DNA from 2 places in the Bradyrhizobium sp. CCBAU 51745 genome. Region 1 is predicted to be linked to the other one. Evidence: riboswitches for the same ligand, from Rfam matches in the RefSeq annotation. Region 1 holds a riboswitch; the other holds the start of a gene.

Region 1 (7,380 bases):
TCCTGTGTGTGCGGATCAGGTGCACCGAAAGCGAAGTGCCGATCGAAATCGCTCCAATAAAAGTCGAACAGGCAGCCGGCATCAATAAACAGCACGTCTCCATCGGACAGAAATTTGTCGGTCGGAACACCGTAAGGACGTGTATATCCCCCGCGGCCAGAAACACCCACTATCTTGCTTGTCTTCTCGACACCGCGACTGAAACATTCGAATTCGAACTGGCGACAGGCCTCGCGTTCCGTCATTCCAAGGCGCAGCTTTATTGCCAGCTCTTCAAACGCGTCCGACACAAGGCCGCATACGGTTCGAATTCTGCCGACTTCTAGCGGAGATTTGATCATTCGCAAGGGAGTGAAAATCGGATCCGATGCGTCGACGAACGTTCGAGGCTTGATCGCATCCGCAACACGCAAGAAATCTCCTGCAGGGAAGCCAAGCCTACTCTCCGCGCCAAGCTCTACGCCGATTTTGGCGTCCGCTGGCAGTAGCTCACTCAACGTTCTAGCAAGGGCGGACACACCCTCATCTTTCGGATTCGGGCTAGGCCAGCTCCGGCAATTTTTTAACCAGGTCGTGTCTCTATAAAACTGGTCGATTCCCTCTGGGACAACCGCAACGGGGTCACCTGACGAAAGAATGAGAAGAAATCGCGGCCGGGTTGTTTGCTGCGGGGTCGTGCTAGGTTCACCAATGAAATATCGCAGATTGTGTTCGGACGTCGCCAGAACCGCGTCAATGGCATGCTCCTTCATCAAACGCCGCGCGCGTTCGACCCGGCCCTCGTATTCGATCCGGGGAAACGGATCATACTGAATGGTCCTAATCGAACCCATCGCCATACCGTTCATCGCTCTTCTCCAGACAAACACGTCAATCGTAGGGCGGCCGACAATTTGGATGCTGGTCCGACAGCAGATTGCTGCCTTCGCGCACTCATTCGATAACATCCTGCGGAAAAGCCGTGCGGAGTTTTTTATGCGAAAGCATCGGAACACCGAGCTCCTCTGCGAGCAGGCGAGCAACTCCCTTGAAAGGCGCTTTTAGCTTGTCGTGGTACACGATGCTTTGGATCCCGCCTACAATCGAATGCACGCAAGCTCTTAGGTCGACCAAACGGCTTTCCTGGTCATAGCCATCCGACACGAGCCAATGGTTTGGTAGGACGTGACTAGCCGCGATCGGGGGTCGATCGCGCGACTGCAATACCGCGTTCGTGAAGCTTGGCTCGAAGTGAACGCCTCCGATGCAGAGCACAGAGTGTACCGGTTCTTCAATGCGATCGAAAATTCGCAGTAGCGATCGCGCCAGCACTCGGGCCGCAAGAGGATTTGCCCAATCTTCGGGCGAGCTTCCGATCTCGATATCGACAGCCGACGGTCGCAGGTCAGCGAGACGGGTACCAGCATCACCGGCCTTGACGCCCGACCAATGAGTCGCTTCCAGGTAAGTGCGAAAGGAGTCAAGACCGGAACTGACCCGCTCGGCTTCGACCACTAAAAGAAGCCCCCGCGTAATCCGGGGGTCGATCGCGCTGAAGGTCCCCGTACCCAGATCGCCGGTCGTTTGAACCGAGAAGATCGCGTTTGGCGCATTAGCGCCCTCGTGCCAATTCACGATGCCAATAACGTTGGCATCGCCGAAGCTATCATTAAACATTGGCGCGTAGCGCGCATAGTCGTTACTTACGACCTCGTTCGTGGCCACGATCGAAATTCTAGCGTCATGCAAGCCAGCGACTTCGAGCACGGAGTGCCCATCGACTTCGAAACTCGTTGCAACAAGAGCGCATTCCGCCTTGAGAGCATCCAGAACGTGCCCCGCGACCGGGTCCTTTTCTCGATCGACGCAGAAGACAAAGACGGCATGTCTCATCGAGGTCCTCCGCCGAGTTCAAAGCAGGTCGAGAGCGTAGGACGTCTATCTTCAACTTGGCGCCCTCGTCTTTTCGACCTTCTCGGAAAACACCCTGCTCTTTGCCCGGAACTCCGAGCTTGCACGGCGAGAGCGGGCGGGCGGGTGGCGATTAACTCAAGCCCGAATAGCGTCACGGCGCCCCTCGCGAACTGAGTTCTGTTATGGGCTAGCCTGTTTGGCGTAGCCGCGAGCGGAAATCGCGCGAATTGAGAATGGCGGCAGCGGATCGCCGGACCAGCAGCGAACTTAACCTGGCTGCGCAACGAGCAAGAGCGAATCCTGCCGCCATATGCCAGAGACGTCGACGCAAGTGGTGTGAAGAGCCCCACATCGAGCAGAGCGGCCGCCTCAGACGTGCAGGCCTCCAATGTGGCTCGACTTTGAAAGAGATGCATGCCAGGCACAGCTTTGAAGGGTCCCACACCACCGCATATTTATTAGAGCGTCGCCACGCAAACATTGGGCGTTCTTTTGAGAATCATGCAGTATTTCTGCGCTGGTCTCCAAAAGCTCGCTGGAAACCAATGGAACATCCAGCGAATGCAATCATCGAAAAGAGAGATCAGCATACTATTAGGCAACGAACCACCTGCTAATCTGGGTGGGGAGCTAGAGCAAACATCGAGTTGTCGCTTAAGCCGCCGATTTTGGGATCCGACGATTCATCACGGCTTGACAGGTAGTGAGTACGTCTGAGAGTGTTATCGTGTCTGATGATGGTGTGCGGGAGAGCGCGATAAGCCTGCAAAGGCGTATCACCGCCGACGGAGCAACTCCCCAAGGAAACTCTCAGGCCCAGGACCGCACACTGAGGACGATCTGGAGAGAGGTGCCGGTCAGCACCCACCGAAGGGGACCGTGATCCACGAGGATTTGCGGACAAAGCTCTCAGGTGCACGGACAGATTTGGGGACGGAGACATGGCGAAGCCATTCACCGTTCGTTCAATCCTGTCCTGGAGCATACGATGAGCACGATCATCATAATCGGGTCCGGTATCACCGGAGTTACAACTGCCTATGCCCTAGCCCGCCGCGGCTATTCGGTTACAGTCTTTGATCGCCAGCGCTATCCGGCGATGGACACTTCGTTTGCGAACGGCGGCCAATTATCGGCAAGCAATGCCGAGGTCTGGAATAACGTCGCAACGATCGTAAAAGGCTTGAGGTGGATGCTGCGAAAAGACGCACCATTGTTGCTGAACCCAAGTCCCAGTTTTCACAAATATACTTGGCTGGCAGAGTTCGTAAGCCAGATTCGAAACTACCGCCAAAATACGATCGAAACGACGAAGCTAGCGATAGCCGCTCGCAAGCATCTTTTTGAGCTAGCCGATCGGGAGAGCATCGATTTCGACTTGGAGCGGCGAGGAATTTTGCACGTTTATTCGAGCAAGCCCGACTTCGATGCGGCCTCTCGAGTGAATCAGTTGCTGCTCAAAGGCGGATTGGATCGCCGTCCGGTGACGCCTTCTGAAATGCTTGCAATAGAGCCAGCTCTGCGCGATCAGTATTATGGTGGCTTCTTTACCCCCTCTGACTCAACCGGCGACATTCACAAGTTCACGCGCGGCCTCGCTGCGGCTTGCCAGCGAGGGGGCGTACGCTTCGTCTTCGATGCAGAGATCTGCGGCATGCGGTCCGACCGAGACGGTGTGATCGTACACTGGAAACGAGGTTCGTTGAAGGAAGAACTCAATGCCGAATGCGCAGTGGTTTGCGCGGGGGTCGGCAGCCGCCGCATTGCTTCAATGCTGGGGGACAACATAAACATTTATCCCGTCAAGGGGTACTCCATCACGGTAGAGCTGGGAGACGAAACGAGCCAAAAGGCTGCGCCTCGCGTCAGCTTGCTGGACGAGGCCACCAAGATCGTGACCAGCCGGTTAGGAGAAGATCGCTTCCGGGTTGCGGGGACCGCCGAGTTTAATGGCGAAAACCGCGACATCCGCTGGGACCGAATTCAACCCCTGATACGGTGGGTAGAGCGATCGTTTCCGGATGTGTCCACCGCGCAGGTGGTGCCATGGGCGGGCTTGCGTCCAATGACACCTAGCATGATGCCGAGGGTCGGCCGAGGCAAACGCCGGAATGTTTTCTACAACACCGGCCACGGCCATCTCGGCTGGACATTATCCGCTGTCACAGCTGAAATGATCGCTGATGTCATTATGACAGACCGCAGCAACACTCGGCTGAGCGCATCCGTGCCCTGATCCTGTTGAGTGGGTCCTGGTCCATGCTCCCGCCGATATCGCGGCGGGAGCATGTCGCTTGTGACAGCGCCGAAGCGGATTTGCAATCGCCTTCGAAGGGTGATGCGCCCCTCAGTGCCGGGCGACTTGGTTCCCGCAGTTCATTATTTAGGTAAGACGGACCACTTGACTCGTTGCTTCCGAAAGCCTCGGTACGACTCAGTTGTTGGAACTTTTCCCGAGTTGACGAGCCACAAGTGGGGCTGCATGAGCAATGTCATTTCTTAGCAACTCACGCCGCACACCCAGTGAAGTGCCGTCGCATTAAGGGCAGCTTGCCGGCTTTGCGCGGCTCGAATGAGGCGTACCAAAGCCGTTCCGCGCGCTCACCCCAGCGTAAAGCCGCCCGATTGAACGGCTCTTCATCTCAGACACAGGGATGCATCGCCAAGCTCAACATCTTGTCCACGCGCAACCGCCGCGGAGCGACGCATCGCTGTTCGCCTAGCTGACGCTCATCTTCGTGGAGTCTGCATGGCGGACTGAGGGCGTTTCGAAGGGCATTTTGCAAGCCATGCAGCATATTTCTTGTAATTGCCGTTAGATCGACGATACTGATGTCATAAAGGTGTTTTTCCACGAGATTTATCTGATCTGAGATGTTTTTCTGCGGAAGAAGGCAGACTTTCGCAGGATTTCATCTTTAGCCTGGAGCCTGTTATGAGGTACGACCGAATCGACGCTCACATCCTAGAGATCGTGCAAAAGAATAACCGTCTCACATCCGAGACGATTGGCGAACTGGCCGGGCTTTCCGCTACCGCCTGTCAACGCAGGCTAAAGAGGCTTCGCTCGGACGGCATTATCGAGGCGGACGTTTCGATCGTTTCGGCCAAAGCGGTCGGAAGACCTATTCAGATGCTTGTGCTCGTGACATTGGAGCGGGAGCGCTCGGACATAATCGACAGATTCAAAAAGGCGATCAAATCATCCGTTGAAGTCGTCAATGGGTTTTACGTTACAGGCGATGCTGACTTTGTCCTATACATAACCGCACGCACCATGGACGACTATGAGCAGTTCACGCGACGATTTTTTCGTGAGAACCCCGATATCAAGGGCTTCAAAACTATGGTGGTCATGGATCGGGTAAAAGCCGGATTCGCTATTCCAATTGAGGCTCCATCCGAGGATTGAAGAGAGGGTCTCACCACCAGACCCGGCTTACCTGCTCCATCAGACACCGGTTACGAAACGAGCGTAGGTCTTCGCGCATTGGCGCGCGCAACTTTCGACTGAGTGGCGTCACCTCTAGGTTACCAACACCAACCGCTCATCGGGGGCGCTTCGTGGCGCGAGCGAGCTGAATGGCTCGGTCCGATGAACTTGCAAACGCTCACCAGCGAGCGATGTCGGCTTGGCCAGCATGCCTCGCTAGCGCCCTTTTTCGTCGCTCGGAGCGTGTAAAACGCTGCAAGTTTCCTTCGATTTTATGCTCTAAGCGGCTAGGCGCGATGAAATTTTAGAGCGTTTCAGAGTATGGCCTCACATATATGCGTTCACATCGCTGCTGACCCTTGGGCAGATCTAAGAAGGCCGGCTGCGCTTCAGCTGCGCGCCAAAGAGCCGCGGCTCGCTCGGCGGCGCGTGTCACGAGGAAATCAACTTTTGGAATCAATACACGACGCCGAATGATAAGGCCTCTGGCTGAGGTGAGTGGCATCTGGTCTTTGCCGGAGGCATTTTGCAGGAGTGATTACGGGATGAGCCGTGTCGTTGAGGCGCGCACTACGGGGCAAGAGCAAGGTTCACTCGCCAGGATCGGGATCGTGCGAGGCGGAACTCTTGGCGTGAAGCTGACTATTTTGAGGTTTCTCTCACATCTAAACAGCGCAAGTCGAATGACGCCGGACCTGCCGTTTGCCACCAGCCCCTCTTCGTCCTCATTCGGCGAACCATCCGGGCAAAGGCAGCAAGCTAGATGACTCCTCTCAAGCCTCGAACAATTAGCACTGAAGGTATCACAGCGCCCTTCCGCCACCTCATCTTTCGGCGCATCTGGCTCGCGAGTCTGCTTACCAACCTGGGCGCCCTGATCCGGAGTGTCGGCGCAGCGTGGGCAATGACACAGATGACAACGTCGGCGGATAAAGTTGCGCTCGTTCAGACCGCGCTTTTGCTACCGGTTATGCTGATTTCGATGCCCGCAGGCGCAATTGCGGATATGTATGACCGGCGGATCGTGATGCTTGTCGCGCTCGGCATGTCGCTAGCTGGAGCGACCGCGCTGACGGCACTTACGTGGCTAGGGATGGTCACGCCAGACTCGTTGCTGATCCTGTGTTTTGTAATCGGAAGCGGTGTGGCTCTGATGGATCCTGCCTGGCAATCCTCAGTTAGCGAGCAAGTACCGGCGGAAGCACTTCCAGCTGCGGTCGCGCTGAACAGTATCAGCTACAACATCGCGCGCAGCGTGGGACCGGCGATCGGCGGCATGGTGGTTGCGGCAGCCGGCGCAGTCGCTTCGTTTGCCCTAAATGCATTGCTATATCTGCCATTGCTTGTTGCACTGTTCTTGTGGAAGCGAATTTCCGAACCGTCATATCTTCCGCCCGAAAAACTAAACCGGGCCATCGTTTCGGGGCTCCGCTACATCGCTAACTCGCCCTCAATCAAAATCGTGCTGATTCGTTCCATGATCACCGGCGTGATCGGAGGCGCCATCATCGCGCTAATGCCGCTGGTCGCCCGTGATCTCCTTGGAGGCGGCGCTCAGATCTACGGGATGGCTCTCAGCGCGTTCGGACTTGGCGCGGTAATTGGAGCGCTCTATGTACCCGAAGTACGAAAGCGGCTGAGCGGTGAAGCAGCAATTCGCGCCTGCGCACTGTCAATGAGTGGGGCGCTTCTGGCAGTGGCGTTGAGCCACGAGCTGGTTCTCACATCGGCCGCACTTGTCCTTGCCGGGGCCGTGTGGATGATCTCCTGGGCTCTCTTCAACATTGGCGTACAGCTGTCGGCGCCGCGCTGGGTGGCAGGACGCTCGCTCGCAGCCTACCAAGCAGCAAGCTCGGGAGGCATTGCTGTCGGTAGCTGGGGCTGGGGTCATTTGACCGATGCCGCCGGTGTCGGCACGGCGCTTTTGATATCATCAGTGCTGATGTTAATTTCTCCACTATTGGGGCTTTGGCTGCGTATGCCTCGCATAAACCTGCAAAGCGAAGATGCTGAAGCGCTCGCGCATCCTGAGGTTAGGCTCGCGCTAACCCACC
Region 2 (7,380 bases), on a different contig from region 1:
TTCCTCGACAAGGTCGCTGACAATCTGGTGAAGGCGCTGGCGGCGTAAGCTGCCCTGCGCATTATTTTCGCCCGATCGGGGTTAGACGTCATGATGGGCCGCGCGCAGGCGCGGCCCATTCGTTTTGGCACCATCGTGCGGAGGTCTCCCATGTCCATCACCAAGTTCGCCGTCCCCTGCCTGCTGCTCGCCGCCGTGGCCGGGCCGGCCTCCGCCGATCCCCTGCCCGAAGCCATCGCCGCCCCAGGCGAGAGCGTCGTGCTCAGCGCCCATGCCGAGGGCGCGCAGGTCTATGAGTGTAAGCCGGGTGCCGACGGCAAGCTCGCCTGGACCTTCCGCGAGCCGGTCGCGACACTGCTCTCCGAGGGCAAGACCATCGGCCGCCACTATGCCGGCCCGAACTGGGAGCTCGCCGACGGCAGCGCCGTGGTCGGCAAGGCCATCGGCAACGCGCCGGGCGCGACGGCTGCCGATATCCCCTGGCTGAAGCTGGAGGTCGCCTCCCGCCGCGGCAGCGGCGCGCTGACGCCGGTGACGACAGTCCAGCGCATCAACACCCATGGCGGCAAGCTCGAGGGGTCCTGCGACAAGGCCGGCGAGTTCAGAAGCGCGCCCTACTCGGCCGACTACATTTTCCTGAAGAAAGGCTGACCGCTCAGCGGTCGGTGCGCTCGCGCTCGGCCTGCGCCAGCTCCGTCGCCGCGAGATCGCCGGTCTCCTCGAGCCGCGCTTTCGCGGTGGTGTGGACATGGGCGGCGAGCGTCGGCATGCGCTCGATCAGGGCGTGAAAATGCTGTGCGTCCAGCACCAGGAGCCGCGTCTTGCGCGTCGCGGTCACCGTGCCGCTGCGTTTTGTTTTGTGCAGCAGCGCGATCTCGCCGAAGAAGGTGCCGTCCGCGAGCCGCACCTGCTGGTTCGGCAGCGTGATCTCGACCTCGCCCGCAGTGATGAAATACATCGACGAGGCGGGATCCCCCCGCCGCACCAATATCTCGCCCTGCTCGATGGTGCGGGCGCGCAAGAGCCGCATGATGTCGGCGATCTCGGAGGCCGACAGATGCGAGAACAGCGGCACCCGCGCCAGCATGCCCCAGGTGACGACGAAGTCGCGCCGCTTCACCTCTTCGGCAAAGGCGGTCGAGATGATCGCGACCGGCAGCGCGATCATGGCAAAACCCGAGATGATCGCGAACACCGAGACAAATTTTCCAAGCGCAGTCACCGGCACGACGTCGCCATAGCCGACGGTGCCGAGCGTCACGATCGCCCACCACATCGCATCCGGAATGGTGCCGAGCTTGGTCGGCTGCACGTCGCGCTCGATGGCATAAAGCAGCGAGGCGAAGGTCAGCACCACGCCGATCAGGATGACGACGCAGCCGATCAGCGCGCGCCGCTCGGCATGCACAGCCGCGAGCAGCGAGCGCATCGCCGGCGAATACCGTATCAGCTTGAAGAACGGCAGCACGCCAAGCGCGGCGAGCGTCGCGTGGCGCCCCATCACCAGCACGATTGCAGCGGGCAGGAACGCCATGAGGTCGATGATGCCGAGTGCCGAGAAGGCGTAGCCGAGCCGGTCTGACAGCGCCGAGCCCTTGCGCGGCGTGTGGCCCGCGACCGTCCACAGCCGCGCCGCATATTCCAGCGCGAACACGATCACGGCCAGAATCTTGATCGCCGAAAAGAGCGTGCCGTACCGCGCGTCCAGCTCCGGCACCGAGGCGAGGATCATCGCGACCACGTCGAGCACAATGACGCTGATGACCAGCTGGATGAAGCGCGATCCGACCGAATAGGCCAGGGGATCGTGCTCCAGCAATTCGTAGAGGCGATCCCTCAGGTTCGGATCGCGAAGCCCACGTCCTCGCGGAACGAGGCGCATGGCTTCACGCAGCCCCCATCGCTTTTTCGATCGCCGCGAGCGCCTCGGTCGTCTTGGCGCCGTCGGGGCCGCCGGCTTGCGCCATGTCGGGACGGCCGCCGCCGCCCTTGCCGCCGAGCGCCTCGGAGGCGACGCGCACGAGGTTCACCGCGTTGAAGCGCGCGGTGAGATCGGCGGTGACGCCGACCACGACCCCCGCCTTGCCGTCCTCGGTGAGGCCGACGATGGCGACCACGCCGGAGCCGATCTGCTTCTTGGCCTCGTCGGCGAGGCTCTTGAGATCCTTCATCTCGATGCCCTCCACCGCGCGCGCCATCAGCTTGACGCCGCCGACCTCACGCACGCCGGACGCTGCACCGCCACCGGCCGCCGCGCCGCCCCCCATCGCCAGCTTCTTGCGGACATCGGAGAGCTCGCGCTCGAGCTTCTTGCGCTCTTCCATCAGCGCGGTGATGCGCGCCGGAACGTCGTCGAGCGAGGTGCGCAGCTCATTCGCCGCGGTCTTCGCCAGCGCCATGGTGTCGTTGGCATGCTTGCGGGCGTAATTGCCGGTCAGCGCCTCGATGCGGCGCACACCGGAGGCGACCGCGCTCTCGCCGGTCAGCGTGATCAGGCCGATATCGCCGGTGCGCCGCACATGGGTGCCGCCGCAGAGCTCGACCGACCAGCCGAGCGCATTGGCGCCGCGCTCGCGCGCGGTCTTGCCCATCGAGACGACACGCACCTCGTCGCCATACTTCTCGCCGAACAGCGCACGCGCCCCGGCCTCGCGGGCCTCGTCCACGCCCATCACGCGCGTCGTGACCTCGTCGTTCTCAAGCACCACGTCGTTGGCGATGTCCTCGACGCGGGCAAGTTCTTCCGGCGTGATCGGCTTCGGATGCACGAAGTCGAAGCGCAAACGATCAGGCGCGACCATCGAGCCGCGCTGGGCGATGTGATCGCCGAGCACCTGGCGCAGCGCCTCGTGAATGAGATGCGTCGCCGAGTGATGCGCGCGGATCGACGAGCGCCGCGCATGATCCACCTCGAGCTGCAGCGCCGTGCCGACCTTCAGCTCGCCGCCCTCTACCGTGCCGACATGCACGAAGAAATCGCCGAGCTTCTTCTGCGTGTCGGTGACGCGGAATTTGATCCCGCCCTCGCCCGTGAGCACGCCGGTGTCGCCGACCTGGCCGCCCGATTCCGCGTAGAACGGCGTCTGGTTCAGCACGATCGCGCCCGTCTCGCCGGCCTTGAGGCTGGCAACTTCAGCGCCGTCCTTCACCAGCGCCGAGACCACGCCTTCCGCGCTCTCGGTCTCGTAGCCCAGAAATTCGGTCGCCCCGAGCTTCTCGCGCAGCGGGAACCAGATCGCCTCGCTCGCCGCCTCGCCCGATCCCTTCCAGGATTCGCGCGCCTTGGCCTTCTGCCGCTCCATCGCGTCGGTGAACGCGGCCTGGTCGACGCCGATGCCGCGCGACTTCAGCGCGTCCTGCGTCAGGTCCAGCGGGAAACCATAGGTGTCGTACAGCGTGAAGGCGACGTCGCCGTCGAACATGTCGCCCTTCTTCAAGGACGCGCTCTTCTCGTCCAGAATCGCCAAGCCGCGCGAAAGCGTCTTGCGGAAGCGCGTCTCTTCCAGCCGCAGCGTTTCCTCGATCAAATTCTCCGCGCGCATCAAATCGGGATAGGCCTGGCCCATCTCACGGACCAGCGCCCAGACCAGCCGATGCATCAGCGGCTCTTTCGCACCCAGAAGCTGCGCATGGCGCATGGCGCGGCGCATGATCCGGCGCAGCACATAGCCGCGGCCTTCATTGGAAGGCAGCACGCCATCGGCGACCAGGAAGGCCGAGGAGCGCAAATGGTCGGCGATGACGCGGAACGAGGCCGCGTTCTGCTCGGTCGGCCCGCTGCCCAGCGCCGACGACGTCGCGTCGATCAGATGGCGGAACAAATCGGTCTCGAACACGCTGTCGACGCCCTGCAGGATGCAGGCCATGCGCTCCAGGCCCATACCGGTGTCGATCGAGGGGCGCGGCAGATTCACGCGCTCCTCCTTCGTCACCTGCTCATATTGCATGAACACCAGGTTCCAGAATTCGAGGAAGCGGTCGCCATCCTCTTCCGGCGAGCCGGGAGGGCCGCCCCAGATATGGTCGCCGCGGTCGATGAAGATTTCCGAGCACGGGCCGCAGGGGCCGGTGTCGCCCATCGCCCAGAAATTGTCCGAGGTCGGGATGCGGATGATGCGGTCGTCGGAGAAGCCGGCGATCTTCTTCCACAGCCCGTGCGCCTCGTCGTCGGTGTGGTAGACGGTGACGAGCAGCTTGTCCTTCTTCAGGCCGAAATCCTCAGTGATGAGCTTCCAGGCCAGCTCGATCGCGCGCTCCTTGAAATAGTCGCCGAACGAGAAGTTGCCGAGCATCTCGAAGAAGGTGAGATGGCGTGCGGTATAGCCGACATTGTCGAGGTCGTTGTGCTTGCCGCCGGCGCGCACGCATTTCTGCGACGTGGTGGCGCGCTGGTAAGGCCGCTTCTCGACGCCGGTGAAGACGTTCTTGAACTGCACCATGCCGGCATTGGTGAACATCAACGTCGGATCGTTGCGCGGCACCAATGGCGAGGACGACACGATCTCGTGGCCGTTCTCGGCAAAGAAGTTCAGAAAGGTCGACCTGATCTCGTTGACGCCGCTCATGTTCATCCAATCGGGTGTGCTGGAGCATGATCCGGAAAAGTGTGAAGCGGTTTTCCGGAAAGATCATGCTCAAACAAAGAGCTAAAGCGCGATGACTCTCAGCGCGCTTTAGGACCCGCCAATTTGCCATCCAAACCTGGCGATTTGGGCTGATATCTGCGGGCCAAAGCGCTTTTAGACAAGGCCTGCTTTCCTGTCCAGAAACTGTGCAGAGAGATCAGAGGGTTGCCGCAGTCGCGTCATCCCCTGCAATCCCGTTGAAAGCCGATAGTCCTGCGTTGACAGGCTTGGCTGGCCTGTGGTCTTTACCCATCTATATCGTACGGCCACGTCGGGAGAGACCGGCATTGGGTGCCGGCGCCGAAGGAGCAACCGCCCCGGAAACTCTCAGGCAAAAGGACCGCGTGGCTTTGACGACATCTGGAAAGAGGCGCTAGCGGGCTTAAGACCCGGATAGCGTCCGCCGACGGGATAATACTCTCAGGCACAGCGACAGATGGGGCTTCGACTGGTTTGTCTCGGGGAATCGTCCCCGGGGAACCGCCGAGGGCCCCTGTGATGTCCGTGCGTGACGACAAAGACTCCCTGAAACGTACCCCTCTTTACGACCTGCACCTGACCCTTGGCGGCAAGATGGTGCCGTTTGCGGGCTATGACATGCCCGTGCAGTACCCCGCGGGGGTGCTGAAAGAGCACCTCCATACCCGCAATTCCGCCGGCCTGTTCGACGTCTCCCATATGGGCCAGATCGCCCTCCGGCCAAAGTCGGGCAAGGTCGAGGACGCCGCCCGCGCGCTGGAGCGGCTGGTGCCGCAGGACATCGTGGCGATCGCACCTGGCCGCCAGCGCTACGCCCAGTTCACCAATCCGGACGGCGGCATTCTCGATGATCTGATGGTCGCCAATTTCGGCGACCATTTGTTCCTGGTGGTCAACGCCGCCTGCAAGGCCGAGGACGAGGCGCACCTGCGCGCGCATCTCTCCGATACCTGTGTCATCGATTCGCTCGCCGATCGCGCGCTGATTGCGTTGCAGGGCCCGAAGGCGGAGTCGGCGCTGACGAAATTATGTGCAGCAGCGCCGGCCATGAAGTTCATGGATGCCGGCCCGCATATTGTTGCCGGCCTCGCCTGTTTCGTCTCACGCTCCGGCTACACCGGCGAGGACGGGTTCGAGATTTCAGTGCCTGCGGCGGATGCCGAACGTCTGGCGAAGACGCTGCTGGAAAATCCTGACGTGATGCCGATCGGCCTTGGCGCCCGCGACAGCCTGCGGCTGGAAGCCGGGCTCTGCCTCTACGGCCACGACATCGACACCGCGACGACGCCGGTCGAAGCCGCGCTGGAATGGTCGGTGCAGAAGAGCCGCCGCAGCGGCGGCGCGCGAGCCGGCGGTTTTCCCGGCGCTGAAAAGATCCTCGCGCATTTCGATCACGGCGCATCCCGCCGCCGAGTCGGCCTGCGGCCCGACGGCCGCGCGCCCGTGCGCGAGGGCGCACTGTTGTTTGCCGATAGCGAAGGTGGCGAGCCGATTGGAAAGGTCACTTCGGGCGGCTTCGGCCCGAGCCTGAACGCGCCTGTTGCGATGGGCTACGTGCCCACGCGTCTGAGCGCGCTCGACACAAAGCTCTTTGCGGAAGTGCGCGGGCAACGCCTCCCCCTCGCCGTCGCCGCCATGCCCTTCGTGAAAAACACCTACAAACGCTGAGGACTAAGATAATGACCACGACGCTGTACACCTCCGACCATGAATGGCTCGCGATCGACGGCGATGTCGCCACCGTCGGCATCACCGATTACGCGCAGTCCCAGCTCGGCGACGTCGTGTTCGTCGAACTGCCCAAGGTCGGCCGCAGCCTGAAGAAGGCGGAAGCTGCCGCCGTCGTGGAGTCGGTCAAGGCCGCCTCCGACGTCTACGCGCCGATCTCGGGCGAGGTGGTCGAGACCAACGACGCGCTCGCCGCCGAACCCGCGCTGGTGAACTCGGACGCGCAGACCAAGGCGTGGTTCTTCAAGATGAAGATTGCCGACAAGAGCGAGCTCGGCGGCCTGATGGATGAAGCCGCCTACAAGGCCCACACGGCGTGAGATGAAGCGAACTCTGACCTCATATTCGGTGTCATCGCCCGCGCAGGCGGGCGATCCAGTACGCCGCGGCCTATCGGCCCCAGCCGAAGCGGCTGCGTGTACTGGATGCCCCGCTTTCGCGGGGCATGACAGCGACAGCAAAATCTAAAGCGAGGACCCATGATGACCGCGCACCGCAAATCCAATGGCGACACCGCCAGTTTCGTCCGCCGCCACATCGGCCCCTCCGCGCGCGATGTCACCGCAATGCTCGAGACGGTCCGCGCGAAGAGCGTCGACGCGTTGATGTCGGAAACGCTGCCGGCCGCGATCCGGCAGGCCGCCCCGCTCGATCTCGGCAAGCCGCTCAGCGAGACCGAGGCGATCGCGCATATGGCCGAGCTCGCCCGTCAGAACCAGGTCTTCACCTCGCTGATCGGCCAGGGCTATTCCGGCACGATTTTGCCCGCGGTGATCCAGCGCAACATTCTGGAGAATCCGGCCTGGTACACGGCCTACACGCCCTATCAGCCCGAGATCAGCCAGGGCCGGCTGGAGGCGCTGTTCAACTTCCAGACCATGATCTGCGACTTGACTGGCCTCGACGTCGCCAACGCCTCGCTGCTCGATGAGGCCACCGCCGCCGCCGAAGCCATGGCACTCGCGGAGCGGCACTCGAGGGTCGAGGCGAAAGCTTTCTTCGTCGACAAGGACGTGCATCCGCAGACGCTCGCCGTGATGCGCACCCG

Evidence for each region. A riboswitch is a leader RNA that binds a small molecule or an ion and turns the genes downstream of it on or off. The one in region 1 is predicted to bind glycine.
Region 2: it holds a riboswitch for glycine, as region 1 does, so the genes downstream of both, gcvT (glycine cleavage system aminomethyltransferase GcvT) here and XH98_RS21320 (D-amino acid dehydrogenase) in region 1, are expected to answer to the same signal.

Annotation. Positions count from the first base shown of each region.
Region 1 is NZ_LBJP01000079.1:71,624-79,003, forward strand. Features, by position in the region: gene XH98_RS21310 (M24 family metallopeptidase) at 1-848, opposite strand, end outside; gene XH98_RS21315 (D-aminoacyl-tRNA deacylase) at 934-1,872, opposite strand; glycine riboswitch at 2,629-2,728, shown strand; glycine riboswitch at 2,732-2,820, shown strand; gene XH98_RS21320 (D-amino acid dehydrogenase) at 2,882-4,129, shown strand; gene XH98_RS21325 (Lrp/AsnC family transcriptional regulator) at 4,829-5,305, shown strand; gene XH98_RS21330 (MFS transporter) at 6,090-7,380, shown strand, end outside.
Region 2 is NZ_LBJP01000004.1:188,474-195,853, forward strand. Features, by position in the region: gene XH98_RS06110 (NADP-dependent isocitrate dehydrogenase) at 1-48, shown strand, start outside; gene XH98_RS06115 (DUF3455 domain-containing protein) at 151-651, shown strand; gene XH98_RS06120 (cyclic nucleotide-gated ion channel) at 656-1,882, opposite strand; gene alaS (alanine--tRNA ligase) at 1,887-4,565, opposite strand; glycine riboswitch at 4,888-4,977, shown strand; gene gcvT (glycine cleavage system aminomethyltransferase GcvT) at 5,124-6,272, shown strand; gene gcvH (glycine cleavage system protein GcvH) at 6,284-6,652, shown strand; partial or broken gene gcvP (aminomethyl-transferring glycine dehydrogenase) at 6,815-7,380, shown strand, end outside.